2 regions of the Nocardia sp. NPDC058480 genome follow, and region 1 is predicted to be linked to the other one. Evidence: riboswitches for the same ligand, from Rfam matches in the RefSeq annotation. Region 1 holds a riboswitch; the other holds the start of a gene.
What was found. Region 1 has a riboswitch for thiamine pyrophosphate ahead of thiC (phosphomethylpyrimidine synthase ThiC). Riboswitches for the same ligand answer to the same signal wherever they lie in the genome.
Positions count from the first base shown of each region.

Region 2: it holds a riboswitch for thiamine pyrophosphate, as region 1 does, so the genes downstream of both, ACFWO8_RS16565 (TenA family protein) here and thiC (phosphomethylpyrimidine synthase ThiC) in region 1, are expected to answer to the same signal.

Region 1 is NZ_JBHXMN010000001.1:1,037,526-1,046,997, reverse strand. It holds gene ACFWO8_RS04840 (SRPBCC domain-containing protein) at 1-64, shown strand, start outside; gene ACFWO8_RS04835 (thioesterase family protein) at 128-919, opposite strand; gene ACFWO8_RS04830 (hypothetical protein) at 964-1,158, opposite strand; gene thiC (phosphomethylpyrimidine synthase ThiC) at 1,326-2,969, opposite strand; TPP riboswitch at 2,962-3,086, opposite strand; gene ACFWO8_RS04820 (MMPL family transporter) at 3,160-5,418, opposite strand; gene fahA (fumarylacetoacetase) at 5,600-6,775, opposite strand; gene ACFWO8_RS04810 (homogentisate 1,2-dioxygenase) at 6,778-7,980, opposite strand; gene ACFWO8_RS04805 (exodeoxyribonuclease III) at 8,051-8,860, opposite strand; gene ACFWO8_RS04800 (GNAT family N-acetyltransferase) at 8,883-9,472, opposite strand, start outside.
Region 2 is NZ_JBHXMN010000006.1:4,478-13,949, forward strand. It holds gene ACFWO8_RS16525 (hypothetical protein) at 1-551, opposite strand, end outside; gene ACFWO8_RS16530 (hypothetical protein) at 587-1,063, opposite strand; gene ACFWO8_RS16535 (hypothetical protein) at 1,081-1,938, opposite strand; gene ACFWO8_RS16540 (hypothetical protein) at 2,019-2,294, opposite strand; gene ACFWO8_RS16545 (hypothetical protein) at 3,590-4,060, shown strand; gene ACFWO8_RS16550 (hypothetical protein) at 4,063-6,231, shown strand; partial or broken gene ACFWO8_RS16555 (transposase family protein) at 6,290-6,537, shown strand; tRNA gene ACFWO8_RS16560 (tRNA-Leu) at 6,850-6,934, opposite strand; TPP riboswitch at 7,176-7,272, shown strand; gene ACFWO8_RS16565 (TenA family protein) at 7,263-7,970, shown strand; gene ACFWO8_RS16570 (ABC transporter substrate-binding protein) at 7,967-8,989, shown strand; gene ACFWO8_RS16575 (ABC transporter permease) at 8,967-9,472, shown strand, end outside.

The DNA of each region.
Region 1 (9,472 bases):
CAGCACCTTCGATTCCGAACTGCTCAAGCATGGCAACACTGACCTGGTGAAGCCGCGCCACTGAGGCACGGCCGCACCTGACGGGTGTCGCGGATCAGCCAGCGGCGCCCCCGCGATCTGGCAGTCGCTAACGCGGTGCCAGCAGCAGCGTTTGGGTGCTGCGACCCAATGGCCCGGTCTCGTCGAACAGCGCGGATTCGGCGAGGCCGATGCCGTGCGGCTGGGGATGGGTGACCGCGTCCAGACACACCCACTCACCGACCGGCTGACGATGCAGGGTCACGGTGAGGTCGGTGTTGATGAACAGGTATTTCGACCAGTCGAGGACCGCACTGACCCCGTTGCCGGAATCGGCGGCGGCCAGTGTGCGTTCCAGCGGACTCGGGGTGGTGCCCGCGACGATCGGGTACTTCAACCGGATCCAGCAGACAGCGGGACCGGGCGCGGCGAAAGAGCCTGCGGTGAATCGATATTCGATACCGGTGTGGAAACCGATCTCCTGCTCGGACGGAAACGCCTCCGGCTCCGCCGCCGCGGGCAGCGGCCTGGTGCCGGTCGGCAAGAACTCCGCGGGCAGATCGAGCGCGGGCTCGGCGAGCTTGAGCCGCCACGCAGTGGCCTGCATCACCGGCCCACGCTCCGACGACAAGGTCGCCTCGATCAGCTCGACACTGCGCCCCGACCGCACCACCTTCGCCTGCGCGGTGAGCGGAGCCAGCGGCACCGGCCCGAGAATCTCGACGGCGACCCGCCCGACCTGAAACCCCGGTCGCGGCGCACACCGCTCGATCACATGCCCGAGCAGCGCCGACGGTGGTCCCGCGTGCTGGGCGTCCGGCGACCACGGGCCGCGCGTCAGCTCGGTCGAGATGTACCGATCGGGGTCGGCGGGGTCGGTGAGATAGAAGGCATCGGCCACCTCGCCGACGTTACCCCGCCGACCCTTCGTGGCGGGATCGCGCTCTACGCGCTGCCCGTGGTCAGAGCTGTGAACAGGTCGAACAGGGGGCGCAGGGCGCACGGGCTGGTGTCGGAGGTGCAGCCGATGGACGAGGACCCGGAGTCGGCGACCGGCAGCGATGCCGCAGAGGCGGTGCCGAGCGGGGCGGCGAGGGACAGGGCGGCGGCCGCGAGGGCTCCGGCGACGATGCGCTTCATGTGGTTCAGCTCCAGTGTTCGGCGTGTCGGTAGGTCGACACGCCGCCAACTTTACCGAGCGGCACCGCGAGCGAAAGCCCCGAAATCCAGGGGTGCACGCAGCACACCTGCACAGTGCGACGCCCGCCCGATCGGGGAGATCGGACGGGCGTCGACAGTGCTAGCGGTCAGGAGACGACCGGGAGATACACCTTGCCGCCCTGGTCGGCGAACTCGGCGGACTTCTCGGCCATGCCCGCCTCGATCGCGGCGACATCGGTGAGCCCCTGCTTCTCCGCGTACTCGCGCACGTCGGCGGAGATGCGCATCGAGCAGAACTTCGGACCGCACATCGAGCAGAAATGGGCGGTCTTGGCGGGCTCGGCCGGCATCGTCTCGTCGTGGTACTCGCGGGCCGTGTCGGGGTCGAGCGAGAGCGCGAACTGGTCGTGCCAGCGGAATTCGAAACGGGCCTTGGACAATTCGTTGTCGCGGTCCTGGGCGTGCGGGTGACCCTTGGCGAGGTCGGCGGCGTGGGCGGCGATCTTGTAGGTGATCACGCCGACCTTGACGTCGTCGCGGTTGGGCAGGCCGAGGTGCTCCTTGGGCGTCACGTAGCAGAGCATCGCGGTGCCGGCCTGGGCGATGATCGCGGCGCCGATGGCCGAGGTGATGTGGTCGTAGGCGGGCGCGATATCGGTGGCGAGCGGGCCCAGAGTGTAGAACGGGGCCTCTTCGCAGAGCTCTTCTTCCAGACGAACGTTCTCGACGATCTTGTGCATCGGCACGTGGCCGGGGCCCTCGATCATCACCTGCACGCCATAGGATTTCGCGATCTTGGTGAGCTCGCCGAGGGTGCGCAGCTCGGCGAACTGGGCCTCGTCGTTGGCGTCGGCGATGGAGCCGGGACGCAGGCCGTCACCGAGGGAGTAGGTCACGTCGTACTTCGCGAGAATCTCGCACAGCTCACGGAAGTGCGTGTACAGGAACGATTCCTGGTGATGCGCCAAACACCAGGCGGCCATGATGGATCCACCGCGCGAGACGATGCCGGTCACCCGCTTGGCGGTGAGCGGGATGTAGCGCAGCAGCACCCCCGCGTGCACGGTCATATAGTCGACACCTTGCTCGCACTGCTCGATCACGGTGTCGCGGTACATCTCCCAGGTGAGCTTGGTGGGATCACCGTTCACCTTCTCCAGTGCCTGGTAGATCGGCACAGTGCCGATCGGGACCGGAGAGTTGCGCAGGATCCACTCGCGGGTCTCGTGAATGTTCTTGCCGGTGGACAGGTCCATGATGGTGTCGGCGCCCCAGCGCGCGGCCCACACCATCTTCTCGACCTCTTCGGCGATCGACGACGACACCGCCGAGTTGCCGATATTGGCATTGATCTTGACCAGGAACTTCTTGCCGATGATGGTCGGCTCCAGCTCCGGGTGGTTGTGGTTGGCCGGGATCACCGCGCGACCGAGCGCCACCTCGTCACGCACCAGCTCGGGCGAGACACCCTCGCGGGCGGCGATGAACCGCATCTCGGGGGTGATGATGCCCTGGCGAGCCCAGGCGAGCTGAGTCGGCGGGCCGTCGACGGCGGGGGAGTCCCATTCGTCGCGCAGTTTCGGCAGGCCTGCCTCGAGGTCGATCACCGCGTTGTCGTCGGTGTACGGACCGGAGGTGTCGAAGACATCGAAGTGGTCGCCGTTGGTGAGGTTGATGCGGCGAACCGGGATGCGCAGGCCGTCTACCTCCTGGTAGTGCTTGACGCTGCCCTGGATCGGACCGGTGGTGACGGTGTCGACCGCCCCGTCAGAAGACGTGCTCGAGCCCATGATTCTTCCTCCCTACGCCGGCATTATCCGGTCAGGTTCATACGGTCGACGGCCCTGACGCCCGATTGGGCTAGCCGTCCTCTCAGCCCGCTGGTGCGAGCCCCCGTTGGTGTGAATTGCCCCGCCGACGATACCCGCCGGGATTCGCGACCCGCCCGGGGATAGACCGGACGGATCGCGCGCGCGGTCGCTACCTCGACGCCGAGTGGAGCCGCTTCGGTGCGTCGTGGGCGATGTCCTCGGCCTCGTCGAGCCCGAACTTGTTGTGCAGCACCACGAGGGGCTTGGGCGCCCACCAGTTCCAGGTGCCCATCATCCGCATGAGTGCCGGTGCGAGCAGGCCACGGATCACCGTCGCGTCGCTGATCACCGCGAGCGCGCAGCCGAGGCCGAACAGTTTCATCATCGACACACCCGAGGTGGCGACGCCGAGGAACACGATGCTCATCAGCAACGCGGCGGCGGTGAAGATGCGCCCGGTGCGGGCCACGCCCATCGCGACGGCCTCGGTATTGCCCGCGGTGGTCTTCGGCCCGGCCAGCCATTCCTCGCGAATCCGCGACAGCAGGAAGACCTCGTAGTCCATGGACGCGCCGAAGGCCAGGCTGAACATGAGGATGGGCATGGCCAGGTTGAGGGTGCCGGTGGCGGTGAAGCCGAGCAGCCCCGACAGGTGACCGTCCTGGAAGATCCACACCATCGCGCCGAACGTCGCCGCCAGCGACAAGATGTTGAGGATCAGTGCCTTGATCGGCAACACCACGCTGCCGGTGAACAGGAACAGCAGCACCAGGGTGGTGAGCGCGATCAGCGCGCCGGCCAGCGGCAGTTTGCCGGTGATCGCGGTGACCGAGTCTTGATTCAGCGCCCCAGGGCCGGTGATCAGGGCCTTCGATGGTGCGGCGACCGTGCGCAGGGTGTCGAGCTGGGCGCCGCCCGCGCTGGAGTAGGGGTCCAGTGAGGTCGCGACCGACAGGTAGGCGCCGTGCTGCGGGTCCGTCATCTCGGGCACGCCCGCTGCTACCCGCATCCCGTTGCGATACACCGCAGCACTGCTGAGGACGGCCGGTACATCGGGGACCTTGGACAGCTCGCGGGCGTAGGTGTCGAGTTCCGCTGTACTGCCACGGAACTCGGGCAGCACGATGGTCGCGCTCGAGGCGAGGTCGGCGTCGAATTCGGTGCGCAGGATGTCACCCACTTCGCGACTGGCGACGTCGGTGGGCAGCGCCCGGTCGTCGGGATAGCCGAACTGGACACCGAGGAACGGCGCGCCGAGCAGCAGCAGGAACGCGGTGGTGGCCAGCGCGATCGACATCGGCCGCTTCATCACGGCGATGACAAGGCGATACCAAAACGTCTGACGCGGTGCCTTTTCCGTCCTCGGAGCCAGCCGGAACAGCCGGCGGATCGGTGCGCGCAGGTCGCCCGCATCGATGCGATGACCGACCAGAATGAGCAGGGCGGGCAGCACGATCACCGCGGCGGCCGCCGCGGCGGCGACCACGGCGATGCCCGCGTACGCGAACGACCTGAAGAAGTACTGCGGGAACACCAGCAGTGCCGACAGCGAGAGCGCGACGACCAGTGCCGAGTACACGACCGTGCGACCAGCGGTGCGGATCGCGCGGGTCACCGCCGCGGCCGGGGTGGCGCCCGCCGTCAATTCTTCGCGATACCGGCTGACGATGAACAGGCTGTAATCGATCGCCAACGCCAGTCCGAGTGCCGTGGTCATGTTCAGCGCGAAGATCGACACGTCGGTGAGAGCGGTCAGCACGCGCAGAATGCCCAGCGACGCCGCGATGGCGAACAGTCCGATCGCCACCGGCAGCGCGGCGGCCATCAGGCTGCCGAACACCAGCGCCAGCAGCAGACCGGTGATCGGGATCGCGATCGCCTCGGCGATGATCAGATCCTTGCTGATCTGGGTGTTGATGTCGCCGAAGGTCGCGGCGAGCCCACCGGCCTTGATCGTCACCGGACCGCTGTCGATCTGCAGTTCTTCGCTCAGTTTCGCCGCTCGAACCGGCAGCTCGGCATCGTCGCCTTCGATGCTGGCCAGGATCAGCGCGTGCTTGCGGTCCTTGCTCAGCATTGCCTGTTTGAGGTCGGGGCGCGCGGTCCAATACGACTGCACCCCGCTGACTATCTCGGAATGTGCGTCGAGGACGGCGATCGCATGGTCGGCGGCCGCGCGCGCGGCGGCGGAATCGGCCACGTCATCGGCGGAGATCGTCAGGACGTAGTTGGGCTCGCTACCGGGGAAGTGGTCGCTCAGGTATTGGCTGGCCTGCACCGAATCGAGATCGTCGGTGACGAATCCGCCCGATTTCATGTGCGAGTGCACGGTGGCGCCGATCGCGCCACTCAGGATCATCAGCAATAGCGCGACCGCGACCACCAGCCGTGGTCGGGCAACGGCGGTGCGGGCGATACTCGTCAACATCGTCGGGTGCCCTCTGCTCGGAAACGTTCGAACCGTCACCGTATCCCGCGCCCGAATCCGCCCGATACCGCCTCGGGGTGGAGGTAGGTCGAGTACCATCTCCGCCCCTGGGTGGACGCGGCGGCAGGCCCGCACCCGCTATCGGTGCTTCGGAGCTCGGCTGCCGCGAGAATTCGGGGCCTCAGGTGTCGCGTGCCCGCAGGATTCGGCCGCCGACCTCGCCGAGACCGATTCGCTTGCCCTCGGTGCCCGGCGCGGTGGCGGTGATCGTTACCTCGTCGCCGTCGGCCAGAAAGGTGCGTGTCTGATCGTTCACCGTGATGGGTTGGGTACCACCCCAGGACAATTCGATGAAGGAGCCGCGTTGGGCAGGCCCCGGGCCGGAAATCGTGCCGGAGGCGTAGAGGTCGCCAGGGCGGATCGAGGCGCCGTTGGCGGTGAGGTGGGCCAGCATCTGGGCGGGGGACCAGTACATGCGTGAGTAGGGCGGGTGTGCGACGACGTCGCCGTTCCAGGCGACGGTCAGATCGATATCGAGGCCGAAGTTGCCGGTGCCGCGCAGGTAGGGCAGGGGTTCGGGGTCCTGTGCCGGTAGCGGTACCCGGGCCTGCGTCAGTGCGGCCAGCGGGGTGATCCAGGCCGAGATCGAGGTGGTGAACGATTTGCCGAGGAACGGGCCGAGCGGTTGGTACTCCCAGGCTTGGATATCGCGAGCCGACCAGTCGTTGACCAGGGCGACGCCGAAGACATGCTCGGTGAACTCGTCGACAGTCACCGGTGCGCCGAGGGTGGAGCCGGTACCGACGACGAAGCCCAATTCGGCCTCGATGTCCAGCCGTTCCGACGGTCCGAAATCGGGTGCGCCGGAGGCTGTGCGGCGCTGGCCCCGCGGCCTGATGACCGGCGTATCCGAGACGACGACGGTGCCTGCCCTGCCGTGATAGCCCACCGGCAGATGCCGCCAATTCGGTAGCAGCGGTTCACTATCCGGGCGGAACAGCCTGCCGAGGTTGGTGGCGTGGTCGATGCTGGCGTAGAAGTCGACGTAATCGCCGATCCGCACCGGCAGCGCCATCCGCACCGAGGACAGCGGGTGCACGGCATCGACGGGCAGCGCGGTGCCTGCGAGTTCACGAAGCCGGTCGCGGACTTCGCGCCAGCGGCTGTGGCCCTGTGCGAGAAAGGCATTCAGGTCGGGACGGCGGAACACCGCATCGTCGAGCAGCGCGGCCAGATCGAGCACCGAATCGCCCAATCGGGTACCGACGCGGAACTCACCACCGGGTGGTGCGAAAACGCCGTAGGGCATGTTCTCCGCCCCGAACAGGGAATCGGCGGGGACCTCCACACGCAGCAGGCTCATCGCAGCCCCGGCCCGCGACCCGACCACGTCCACGCATAAGCCGGATCTTCGCAGGCCAGCGCGCCCTCGCCGAGTTGCAGCGGCCGGAACGTATCCACCATCACCGCCAGTTCGTCGAAGAACTCCGCCCCGATACTGCGTTCATAGGCACCGGGTTGTGGCCCGTGCGCGTAACCACCCGGATGTACCGACACCGAACCCTGGGTGATGCCGGAACCCTTGCGCGCCTCATAGTTTCCGCCGCAATAGAACATGATCTCGTCGGAATCCACGTTGGAGTGGTAGTACGGCACCGGAATCGACAGCGGGTGATAGTCGACCTTGCGTGGCACGAAATTGCAGATGACGAAATTGGTGGCCTCGAAGGCCTGATGCACCGGCGGCGGCTGATGTACGCGGCCGGTCAGCGGTTCGAAATCGGCGATATTGAACGTGTACGGGTACAGGCAGCCATCCCAGCCGACGACATCGAACGGATGCCTCGCGTACGTCATCCTGGTGCCGATCACCTCGTTGCCCGCGCGATGCTTGACCAGCACCTCCACGTCGGTGTCCTCGACGAGCAGCAATTCGAGCGGTCCGTGCAGATCCCGTTCGCAGTACGGCGAATTCTCCAGCAGCTGACCGAATTTCGAGAGATAGCGCTTGGGCGGGGTGATGTGGCTCGACGCCTCGATCACATACGCGCGCAACGGTTCCTCGCCCATCGGCAACCAGCGGTGGGTTGTCGCCCGCGGCATCAACACCTGGTCTCCCTGGCGCACCGGCAAGATCCCGAACACGCTCTCGACCACGGCCGCACCGGATTCCACGTACACCAGCTCGTCGCCGATGGCATTGCGGTACAGCGGCGACGCGCCCTTGGCGACCACGTACGAGATCCGCACATCGGCATTGGCCAGCAGCAACCTGCGCCCGGTCACCGGGTCGGTCGTGGTGGGTGTATCGCCGGGGAACAGCAGCGGCAGCCGCAGATGTCGGTGGTGCAGTGGATGATTCGGCGTCAAGGTCTGGTCGGGTAGCTGCCAGACGGTCGCATCGACGATCGCGGGTGGCAAGGCGCGGTGATAGAGCAGCGAGGAGTCCCCGGAGAACCCCTCCTCGCCCATCAACTCTTCGTAGTAGAGGTTGCCGAACTCATCCCGATGCTGAGTATGGCGCTTCGGCGGCACTGACCCGACGCGGCGATAGAACGACATAAGGGATACCTCCCGCTACGTTGCAGCTGGAACTTCCACCTCCAACGTACCGAGAATGCGCGCCGACCACTCAGAATTCGGCGATGACCGGGGCGTGGTCACTGGCGCCCTTGCCTTTGCGTTCCTCGCGGTCCACCGCAGCGTCCTTGATCCGGTCGGCGAGGGCGGGGGAGGCGAGGATGAAATCGATGCGCATGCCCTCCTTGCGGGGGAAACGCAGCTGGGTGTAGTCCCAGTAGGTGTAGACGCCGGGGCCGGGGGCGAACGGGCGCATCACATCGCGGAAGCCGAGATCGAGCATGGACGCGAACGCCTCGCGTTCGGGCGCGGAGGTGTGGGTCTTGCCGATGAACAGCTCCGGCGCCCAGACGTCGTCGTCGGTGGGGGCGATATTCCAGTCGCCGACCAGCGCGATCTTGGCCTCGGGGTCGTCGGCCAGCCAGCCCGCCGCCTTCGCGTGCAGGGTCGAGAGCCAGTTCAGCTTGTAGGTGTAATGCGGGTCGGTGAGCGAGCGGCCGTTGGGGACATAAAGGCTCCACACCCGCACCCCGCCACAGGTCGCACCGAGCGCGCGCGCCTCGACCACCGGCGATTCGATCAGCGAATCGCCCGCGTCCTTGTCGAAACCGGGCTGATCGGGGAACGCGAGCTCGACATCGGTGAGCCCGACCCGCGAAACGATCGCGACACCGTTCCACTGATTGAGCCCCACGTGCGCCACCTCGTACCCCGCGGCCTCGAACTGCTCGAAGGGGAACTGATCGTCACGGCACTTGGTCTCCTGCAACGCCAGCACATCGATGTCGTGGCGGTCGAGAAAAGCGATCGCCCGATCGACGCGGGAGCGGATCGAGTTGACGTTCCAGGTGGCGAGACGCACGACAGCGAGGGACCTTTCGGGGCTAATGATTCTGCGGGGCGGCGTAGCGGTAGGCGTGGTGTTCGATGAAGCCGAGTTCGCGGTACAGGGCCAGGGCGCCGGAGTTGCCCACCTCTACCTGGACGTAGGCGTGGCTCGCGCCCTGCTCGGCACCCCATCGGATCAGTTCGGCGCACAGCAGCGCGCCGAGTCCGTTGCGGCGGTGCGCGGTCGCTACGGCCACACAGGTGAGGCCGACCCAGCGTCGGCCGTCGGGGGCGGTGGTCACCGCGCCGCGGCCGATGGACAGTGGCTCGGGCAGGCCGAGTGAGGCGAAGCCGACAGTGCCGTCCAGGACCGAGGTGAGCACGGTCCGGTCCGGTTCGCGCACGGCGGGGTCGAGGGGGATCTCGCCGCGGTAGCGGTGTGTCCGCAGCCAACCGTCCTCGGGCTCGTCGGCGATCCGCACCATCGAGGGGCCTTGCGGCAGCACGAAATTCGCGATGTCGAGACCGAGGACGACGGTCTCGCTCCAGGTGTTCCAGGTCGGCGGGACCGGGGCGAGCCGATCGGGCAGTTGCAGCAGCAGCGGCAACCCCTGACTCGTGTACCAGTCCGCGATCTTGTGCATGG
Region 2 (9,472 bases), on a different contig from region 1:
TGCCCGAACTCGTGGGCTGCAAGGTTGCCCGGCGGATTATAAGCGGTGTACCAATCTTTTTGGTCCCACCGGAAGGGGGCCGGAGGCGGCGGTTGGGCATGGACGCGGACGATGTGATCAAAGAGCCCGGTTTCGAAGTGCACTCGAAACGACACGCGGCACGGGACCTCTTTGCCCTTCCCGCATTTCCACTGCTGAGGTGGCGCACCGGGGGTCCGGACGGGGTTGTTCCAGGTCGTTTCGATATCGGTTTTCCACAGTAACCGCAGGGAGTCCATGACGGCGGACGCGATCCCCGCGTCCGGCACCGTCGCGATGTGGACGTCGATATGCGTCCACGTTCGGGTGAAGGCGATCCTGCCGACGACGTTGTCGCATACGGTCTGCGACCATTCGCCCGGTCCGAAGTACTCGCGGGCCAGGGTCTCGAGCGGCGCTCTGACAGAGCCGACGGACGAGCCAAGGACGTCTTTGCCGACACGGAAGTTGTTCAGGTCGCCCACGATGGCCGGATCGGCGGTTCCGTAGAAGTCGATGGCGGGTTCGACCACGTGTCGCCGGTAGATGCCCCGAACGCTGAGATCTCTCATGGTCGACCCTTTTCAGAAGGTTCGCCGAATGCCAGGATCCAGAACTGCTGCAGCGCGCGATCCATCACCGGGGTGATGAATGTGGTCCGGGTGGCGCGCTTCTCCCGTTCGGGCACGAAGCGGAACGACTCCTCCGCGCCGTCCACGACGATGGTCAAGGTACCCATCAATCCGTCGGGGACCCACTGCATGTGTTCCTCCGTAGGTGCCAGGCTCTGCAGACCGTGCCTCACCTCCCGGAACAAGTCGGCAACGTCGAGCCGATCGGGTGATATGGACTCGTATTCAGTGCGATCAGAGATTTGGGTGTTGAGACGTGAAATATCCGCTCCACGCACGGCATCCAGAGTGACGGTGCAGTCCACGCGTTGGGACGGCATACCGCCCGCAACGTGGTAGCGGACCTGAACCTCCGCGCCCAGTTCGCCGCGTTCGATCCTGGCGGCGAATTCCCGCAGTGTGCGCTGATCCATTCGGACGCCTCCCCCGTTCAGCCCAGCAGTACGAGAGTGGGAATCAGGCCGCGACCGCCGTCCCATGGGGCCAAAGCCTTTCCGAGCACGGATCCGAAAGTCCGGTGAGGGTCACTGGCTTTCATGGCACACCCGGGGGTCGGCGAGGTGGTGAGCAGATCACCCGCCACGATGGGTCCGTGCGAGCCGTCGACCTTGCAGAACACTTTGCCGATGAGGGCCACCGACAGCCGCTGCCCTGACGATGGCTGTTGGTCAAGGATCATCCCTGGCCGGTAGTCACCGGCTCCCGATACGACGCCGGCGACCCGGGTGTCGTACTCGGTGTCGCTCTGTCGTAGACCACCGCCGTCGGCGATGATCAGGACGGACCCGGGTTCGATGGGCTCCCCGTCGGGGACGTCGAACTGTTCGGCACAGTCCGCCCCGGAGAGGAGGATGTCGCCGAGAACCTTCACATCGCCGCGGAAATCTGCGACGAATTCCTTACCCGGGGCGACGGCGAGCAGTCCGCCGATCGCGTAGACGCCTGGTTGGTCGTTGGCGCCGGCAAAGCCGACCACTCCGGCTCCAACGTCGCTTACACCGAAGACCCCAGCACGCCCCCCGGCGACGGAGGCGGCCGGCATCGATGTCAATACGTTGGGATCGCCATGAACACCAAGGACACCGCCGTCGCTATTGGCAAACCCAATGACACCAGGACCTTTGCCGTTGCTTCTTCCAAGCACGCCCGGACCAAGGCCCGACGGGTCCGTAGCTATGCCGGCCACACCTGCAATCATTCCGGATGGACCGAATCCCGCCGGATTAATTGCCGCCGTTTCGCCTCTTATGGCTTCCTCATTGGCAGCTTTAATTGTAAACTTCGCCATTCCAAATACCTCCGGATAGCATATTTGCTCAGCGGGTCCGCTCAAGTCCTCCGATGGCAGCGTGCGACCGACTTGTCCGGTCAATGGCGGCCCAGCGGTGGAACGTCCTGGGGTGGTATTTGAACCACCGGCATGTTGCAGGTAGCGAATCCAGTAAATTCAACTTGCTGCCAAGTCGCTGGACCGTCCGAACTTGCCGCTTTGGTGCAGAACCAGACGCTGGCCTTACCTACCTTGGAGGAGTCGAACTCTCCGTGTTTCAAGGGCGTCAGGATCAGCAGATCCCCTACCTCCCCCTCGCAGGGAACAGTGACTTGCTCGAAAGAGGGCTTGAAGTTGAATTGCTCGCCAGTCATTGCAGGCCTTCCAATGATAGCGGGTCTGGATATGACTCAACGTTCTGGATATGACGCCCTAGTCGGCCCATGCGGAAGCATGGAACCGGGACTCCACATAAGATCATTCTTGTTCTAACTCGATAATCCCCCCTATTGCCACCTGTGTCACGGATCCTTAGCTTCCCAAATGAGTTCCTTCGTCTACTGCGTTGGGCGAACAATCGATGCGGGATCCTTCCCCGGTCGACCCCGTGTGACTTCATCGAGCGACGCCGCGACTCTGCACCTCGCGGCCGCCCTGCGTGTCAGGGCGACCTTGACCCTCCGACTGCGCAGATTGCACCCAATGGTGCGAGCCGACGACGGTCGAGACAACTGGCGAAGCGCTCCCGGTCGGCGTTCTGACACGCGTTGCCAAGGACGGGGCAACGTGCAGGTCCGGGTTGGGACAACCGGTTACGATCAGCCACGACTTCCACCGGATACCCGATTTGACCTTCGATTCGACGGTATTTCCGCCGAATGACTAGCGCGTCTGCTGAGCAGCATGTCCTCCCGCAGCGTGCAGGCGCCGTCATCGATCGCCGTAGAGAGGATTTCCGGCAGCGGTTCGGGAACCATCGAGGAGCTTGCGAAGAAGTTTTCGCTCCTCGTCGAGTGAAGACCGCCGCGTCCTTGTCGGTGATCGGGAGACCGATTCGATGGCAGGGCGATCGGTCGATCGCGGCGTACCTGCTCGGCGCCTTGCCAACACTTCTCAGGCGTGTCGCGTCAGACTTTGTGGCAGGGCCCGTTGTTTGCTGGTTTGACCAGTGAGAGTCTGAATCATGGCTAAACCATAGGCTGTTCCGGCCGAGGAGAGACTCGGATCGTGTTGTCGGTCCTGGCCGGGAGCTCACCGTGGCCGAGGTGGCCCGGCGGGCGAAGGTGTCCGAGCAGTCGGTAGGAAACTGGAAGCGGCAGTTCCTCGAAGCGGGCCGCGCGGGGCTGACGGCCGGTAAGTCCGGGGTCTTGACGCGTGAGCAGCAGCTCGAGGCCAAGATCGCGGATCTGACACAGACTTTGGGGGAAACGCACCTGGCGGCGCGGGTATGGAAGAAGAAGCCCGCGGAGAGCCGGAGAGCTGTTGGGCGTGAGGTCGGAATCAGTCGCCGCCGCGGCACCGAAAGCGGCCGGAAATCGAGTAGTAACTACTCGTGTGCCTCTGCTCACCACAGGCGTACCGTCATCACTGGCGACCGACCCGAAATAAATGTCGGCACATTCAGCCGGTCAGGCGCCGATCCAGGCCGACGCGGTCAACAGGAGGAACCATGGAACACACAACGCCATGCGATACCGACTTCGCCGCATCTCCCGCTCGTCCTCGTCCGGACAGGGTTGGTGCACGCGTTCCACAAGGCTACAACCTCAACATACGAATTCGCTTCGGCGCACGGCAGGGTGCGCTGTCTTGCGTCGCCGACGAATCGCACCACCCACGGGTTGGATCCGCCGCCGCAACTACAAGATTGCCGAAGGCGCTCGTGTTCAAGCTCGAGGAATCCGACCCCAAGATCGTCAACTGGCTCGCACAGAATGCCTCGAATCGCCAACTTTTCATCGCCCAGCCGGTCGATGCGCTCGTGGCCGCCGGCGTGGAGCTGACCCGCTACGAGCGCAAGGTACTCCAACGGATTCATCGCGCGGCCGGAGAGACGAACGTCTTGCCCCCGGGGGCGGAGCTAGCCGAGGTAACAGTCACCACCGCAAAGAACCGTGGGAACAAGACAGGTGGTGACTAGCGATGGAACGCACACGTACATCCGATTTCGACGTGCTGCTACAGGTATCCGAGGACGAGCTGAACAATCAGATCGCCAACGTATTTCTCACCGACCCCCTTTTCCCCTCGATTGTATCCAGAACCGGCGAGGAAAGTCCGGTCCAAGCGACCACGTTCCTGAACTTCAGAACGCCGACCGTAGATCTGACGGACACTCGAACCGTCATACGATTGATCGTCGATTTTTCCGATTCCACCCTCATTATCGACGAACCGCAAGAGTTTGCCGGTGAAATCACTGCACTCGGTGGCACTATTCAGATTGTCGAAAGAATCAGAACGGCGGAGGAGGACGGAGAAATCTCTATTTTTCTGGACTTCACTGCTATCACTGACGACGAAATCGACCTCGATTTCGATACGGACTCCATCGATGCCTTCAACCGTCAGGGGATACCGATCGAACAGGTGCGGTCGGAGATGCGCAGAATCATAGCCGAAACGCTAAGGGAAAGCATCCGGCGTATGCCCTTGTCTCCCCCGGTTTCGGCGGAAGAAATCTCCGAAATCCAGGTGACAACCATCAACGACACGGAGTTCACGGATCGCGACTGCATTGCCCTCGGTATACGAATGTCAGCCGATTCCGGCGGTGATCCGAATGCCGGCCGCATCAACGACGTACGGCAGAACTTCATAACACCCGCCGGCTCAGCCCTGCTCATGATCAGTAATCGTTTTCTGTTCGCACAGTTCCGAAGGGAGGCCGCAGACGAACTCGAAATACCACCGGACAGTTTCGCGGCTCCGTTCGAACTGAGGTCCCCGGTGACCATCGAAGATATTACGATAAGAAGATTTACTGGGCGCGTAGACGGTAACAGAATTCGCTTCGACGGGTTCGCAGAGCACACCACCCGCCTCGCAGACATCGAAGCGACCTTTACATTCTTCGCCGATTTCTCGGCAGAAGACGGTGACGTCACCATTTCCTTTACGAGACCGGATGTCGACATAGAAATCGAGCTCCCGCCGAGCGCCTATATAGTAGGAGGCCTGTTCGGTTTTTTATTTCCCGGAGTGGGAACCGCGATCGCGGCATCAATACTCATAGTTCTGCGAGCCGGCGTCGAGTTTCTGGAAATACTCTTGGAACAATTTGTCAACAGACTTTCACGCGGCTCCTCTTCCGGCCTGAGCAGCCTGTTCGGCGGATCTCTGCGAATCGATGGCATTGAGCTCGACGATCTGGAGCTGCGCTGCTCGATCATCCCGGAGGACCGCATACTTGCACGGGAAGAAAGAAGTCATTCCTCCCGAACCGGATTCGCTGTCGATCTCGACTCGGGAACCATCGGCCCGGACACATTTTCGGGCGCCGATCTGGTTTGGTCGCCAATCCGAGGAATTTCCACCGTAGACGGAGCGCGATTACGGATCGTAGCGATATCGTACGAACAGTTGACACCGGAGCGAATGAGTCGGCTAGAGTTTACGGATCGCCGGATACCGCGGACAGATATCCCGATCGGAGGTGAGCAATTCGTTCTCGACCTCGGACGAATATTCCTCGGCGGAGTTGTCTTCGCCGTTCGCACGAGCGCGGGGCGCTTTGCCAGAGTGCGGGCTTGGCAGGATGACGATATCGACCGAGTCCACATGACCTGGGTAACCTACGACAACCCCATTCCGCTGATCGATCTTCGATCTCAATTCTCCGTGCTCGCCAAGGGCGATCAACTCAATCCAGGGGCAACACTCTGTCAGAAGTTCAGCGTACGCTCCCGAACAGCGCTGCATGCCGAGCCGCAACTGATGGCGCTGCCGATCGACTTCGTATGGTCGCTGAACGGCGAGGTACTGACCACTGAAAGGGGTAGCGTCACCGTTCCGAGCGGAACCCTCGACTACACGTTGTCCGCGGAGCGTGATCGGTTGACCGTCGAGACGACCGAGATCGGGCAGATAGTCGACTGCCCGCTGTGTGTGACCGGTACGGACGCCCGTCGACAGGAGGTCGTGACGTGCACCGATCTGCGGCCGACTCCGATCGTCTTCGAGAATTGCAAGATCCCGGATCCACCCCGTCCAATTCCTCGACTCCGGATTATTCCGGCCGGACCGCTGGTCGCGACTTGGCGGCCCCTCCTGCCTGAAATTGCGAAGGCACTTGCGAAGAGGCCGACCTGACCGAATGCCTAAGGGGTGTGCCGTAAGTCGTTGAGCAGCAACAGGTATCGTCTCACCGGTGGTGATCTCGGCAGCTGACCCGGTGACGGTGGAGTTCTTCTCCGGCCTGCGGCCAGCCACGTTCGCTCGCCTGATCACATAGTTGCGGCGCGAGGGCGCTGACCGACCGTTGCGCTGCCGACCGTGGGGCTTGTGCTTCGAAGACCGGGTGCTGCCTACTGGCGAACCAACCTCACAATGCGACAACTCGCGGCCGTGTTCGGCGTCTCGAAATCGGCCGCGGCCCAGGTGATCGAGGACCTCGGAGGATGTGGTGTTTTCCATCCTGCCGCCGGGAGATCTGTCCCCTCAGCTCTCCCCTGCCCGGGCGTCAACAACCTCATGACCTACAACACCTAGCCACGGTCGCCCGCAGCGGACTCGATCGGCAGATATCCTCCACGGTTGGGAGGGTCCATGGCCCGCTGATGTCGCCGGTTTCTTGAGGATCTCTCAGATTGACCCGTGTTGAACCCCCACGGGCTCCTACCTGCGGTTTTGCGATTTTCTCGACTTGACGAGACCGCCGACCAACGTCTATAACTGCTGGTCAGAGGGGTGATGCGTTGAAAAGCGTTGTGTCCGGAGGGGGACTTGAACCCCCACGCCCTAATACGGGCACTAGCACCTCAAGCTAGCGCGTCTGCCATTCCGCCACCCGGACTTGCTGGTGTGCCAAAAGATTATCCGACGCGCTGTCGGAAACCAAATCGCCTAGATGACCTGCTGTTTTGTGTGGGGTCGGCGTGATGTCGATCGGCCCGTAGAGCGGTATCTGAGATTGACGGCGCACCGTGTTGCGGCAGGCGCAAGAGTGCAGCCGGTGCAGCATGGCCGATGATGCCGGGGCTTCGCGCGCAACCGGGCATAGCCCGCGTGTCGGCGGTCGCTGCTAGTGTCGGTCGAGTTCTGACACGGGGTGCTTCGCATAGGGCGAGGCTGAGAACAGACCCGGGAACCTGTTCAGGTAATGCTGACGAAGGGATGTCACGGTGTTGCGCGCCCACACCACGAGTACCGATAGCTTCACCGCCCGCCTATGGGATCAGACGAAAGCCCTCCGTGGCGCGATCGACGACCTGGAGTTCCTGCGCCGCCTCGGCGAGGGCACTTTGCCGCTCGAGGTGTTCCGCACCTACATCGAGCAGGATTCGCTGTATCTCACCGGGTACTCGAAGGCGCTGGCGATTCTCGCCGCCAAGTCGCCGGACCCGCAGACCGCGGCCTTCTGGGCGACCTCGTCCGCGAACGCCGCCGCTGTCGAGTCGGCCATGCACGACCAACTGCTCACCGGTGGCGCGCTGCCGCCGCGGCAGGGCGAGCCGGAGCGTTCGCAGACCTGCCTGGCCTATGTCTCCTACCTGATCGCCGCCGCCGCGACCGAGTCCTACGCCGTCGCCGCGGCGGCCGCGCTGCCCTGTTTCTGGATCTATGCCGAAGTGGGGCGCGACCTGGCCGAGAGCGCCGCGCAGGTGATCGCCGCCGACCCCGCCCACCCGTACGCCCAGTGGGTCACCACCTATGGCGCTGCGGAGTTCCAGCAGTCCGCGGCCACGGCTCGAGCGCTGGTCGACGCCGCTGCCGAGTCGGCGAGCGAGCATGAGCGGGCGGCGATGGAGAAGGCATTCATCCTCGCCGTGCGCTACGAGTTGATGTTCTGGGATACCGCCCTGCATCCGCAGCCCTGGCCTGCCGCATGACCGGGCGGTTTCGCCGCGCGCTCGCGGTCATCGCAACCACCGTCGCGACCCTGTCGCTGGTCACCGCATGCGGTTCGGGCGGCGGCTCCGACCAAACCATCCGGTTCGCGCTGGACTGGACGCCGAACACCAACCACGTCGGGCTCTACGTCGCGTTGCAGCGCGGCTACTTCGCCGACGCCGGTCTGGATGTGCAGGTGCTGCCGTACAACAATTCCTCGGTCGACACGGTCGTCGATGCCGGAAACGCGGAATTCGGGATCAGTACACACAATTCGTCGACCTTCGCCCGCGCGTCGGGTGCGCAGGTCAAGTCGGTTCTCGCTCCGCTGCAGCATTGGGCGACGGGCATCGGGGTGCGTGCCGATCGTGCCGACCTCGCGAGCCCGAAGGACCTCGACGGCAAGACCTACGCCGGTTTCGGCGACCCGGGCGAGCGGGAGGCACTACAGCAGGTCATCCGCAACGACGGCGGCACCGGCGATTTCACGTCGGTGGTGCTGGGTTCGTCGGCTTACGAGGCGGTCTACTCCGGCAAGGCGGACTTCACCGTCTCGTATCTGGCGTGGGAAGGGATCGAGGCCGAACACCACGGCACCCCGATGCGGTACTTCCGGTACACGGACTTCGGTTTTCCGGACTCCTACGCGATCGTGATCGACGCCAACGAAGGCTGGCTGGCCGAGAATCCGGACCGCGCAGCGCAATTCGTGCAGGCTCTGCAACGCGGCTACCAGTTCGCCGCCAACAATCCGGACGCGGCGGCCCAGGATCTCATCGACGCCAATCCGGGCGCGTTCAACGACGAGGCGCTGGTCTTCGAGAGCCAGCGCATGCTGGCCGCGCAGTTCATGAAGGACGCCAAGGGCAAGGTGGGCACCCAGACGGTGGAGCAGTGGTCGGCGAATTCCGGCTTCCTGTACCGGGGCGGTCTGCTGACCGGCCCCGATGGAAAGCCGGTGACCACCGAACCCGACTGGTCGACATATTTCACCAATGAGTACCTCGCCAACCCGTGAGCTGTCCGTAGCCGCGTCGCCGCTGGTCCCCACCGGCGACGACGGCGGGACGGCTCGCTGGGCAGGGATCCGGTGGGCGGCGCCGTCGTTCGTCACGGTGGCGGTGCTCGTCGCGATCTGGCAGGTCTACGTCACGAGCAGTGGTGTCCGTCCGCAGGTGCTGCCGTCACCGCTGCGGGTCGTCGAGCAGGGGTGGGCGCACCGGGACGAGATCAGTTCCCATGCTGCCGCCACCTTGCAGGTGACTCTGGTCGGGTTCGCGGTGTCGCTGTGTCTGGCGTGGGTGCTGGCGGTGGTCGTGGACTTCTCGCCATGGCTGCGGCGGGCATTGGTGCCGCTGTTCGTCGCGTCGCAGACCGTGCCGATCGTCGCGATCGCACCGTTGATGATCATCTGGTTCGGGTTCGGTCTGCTGCCGAAGATCCTGGTGGTCGCGCTGGTTACCTTCTTTCCCATGGCCATCGGCCTGATCGAGGGATTCGC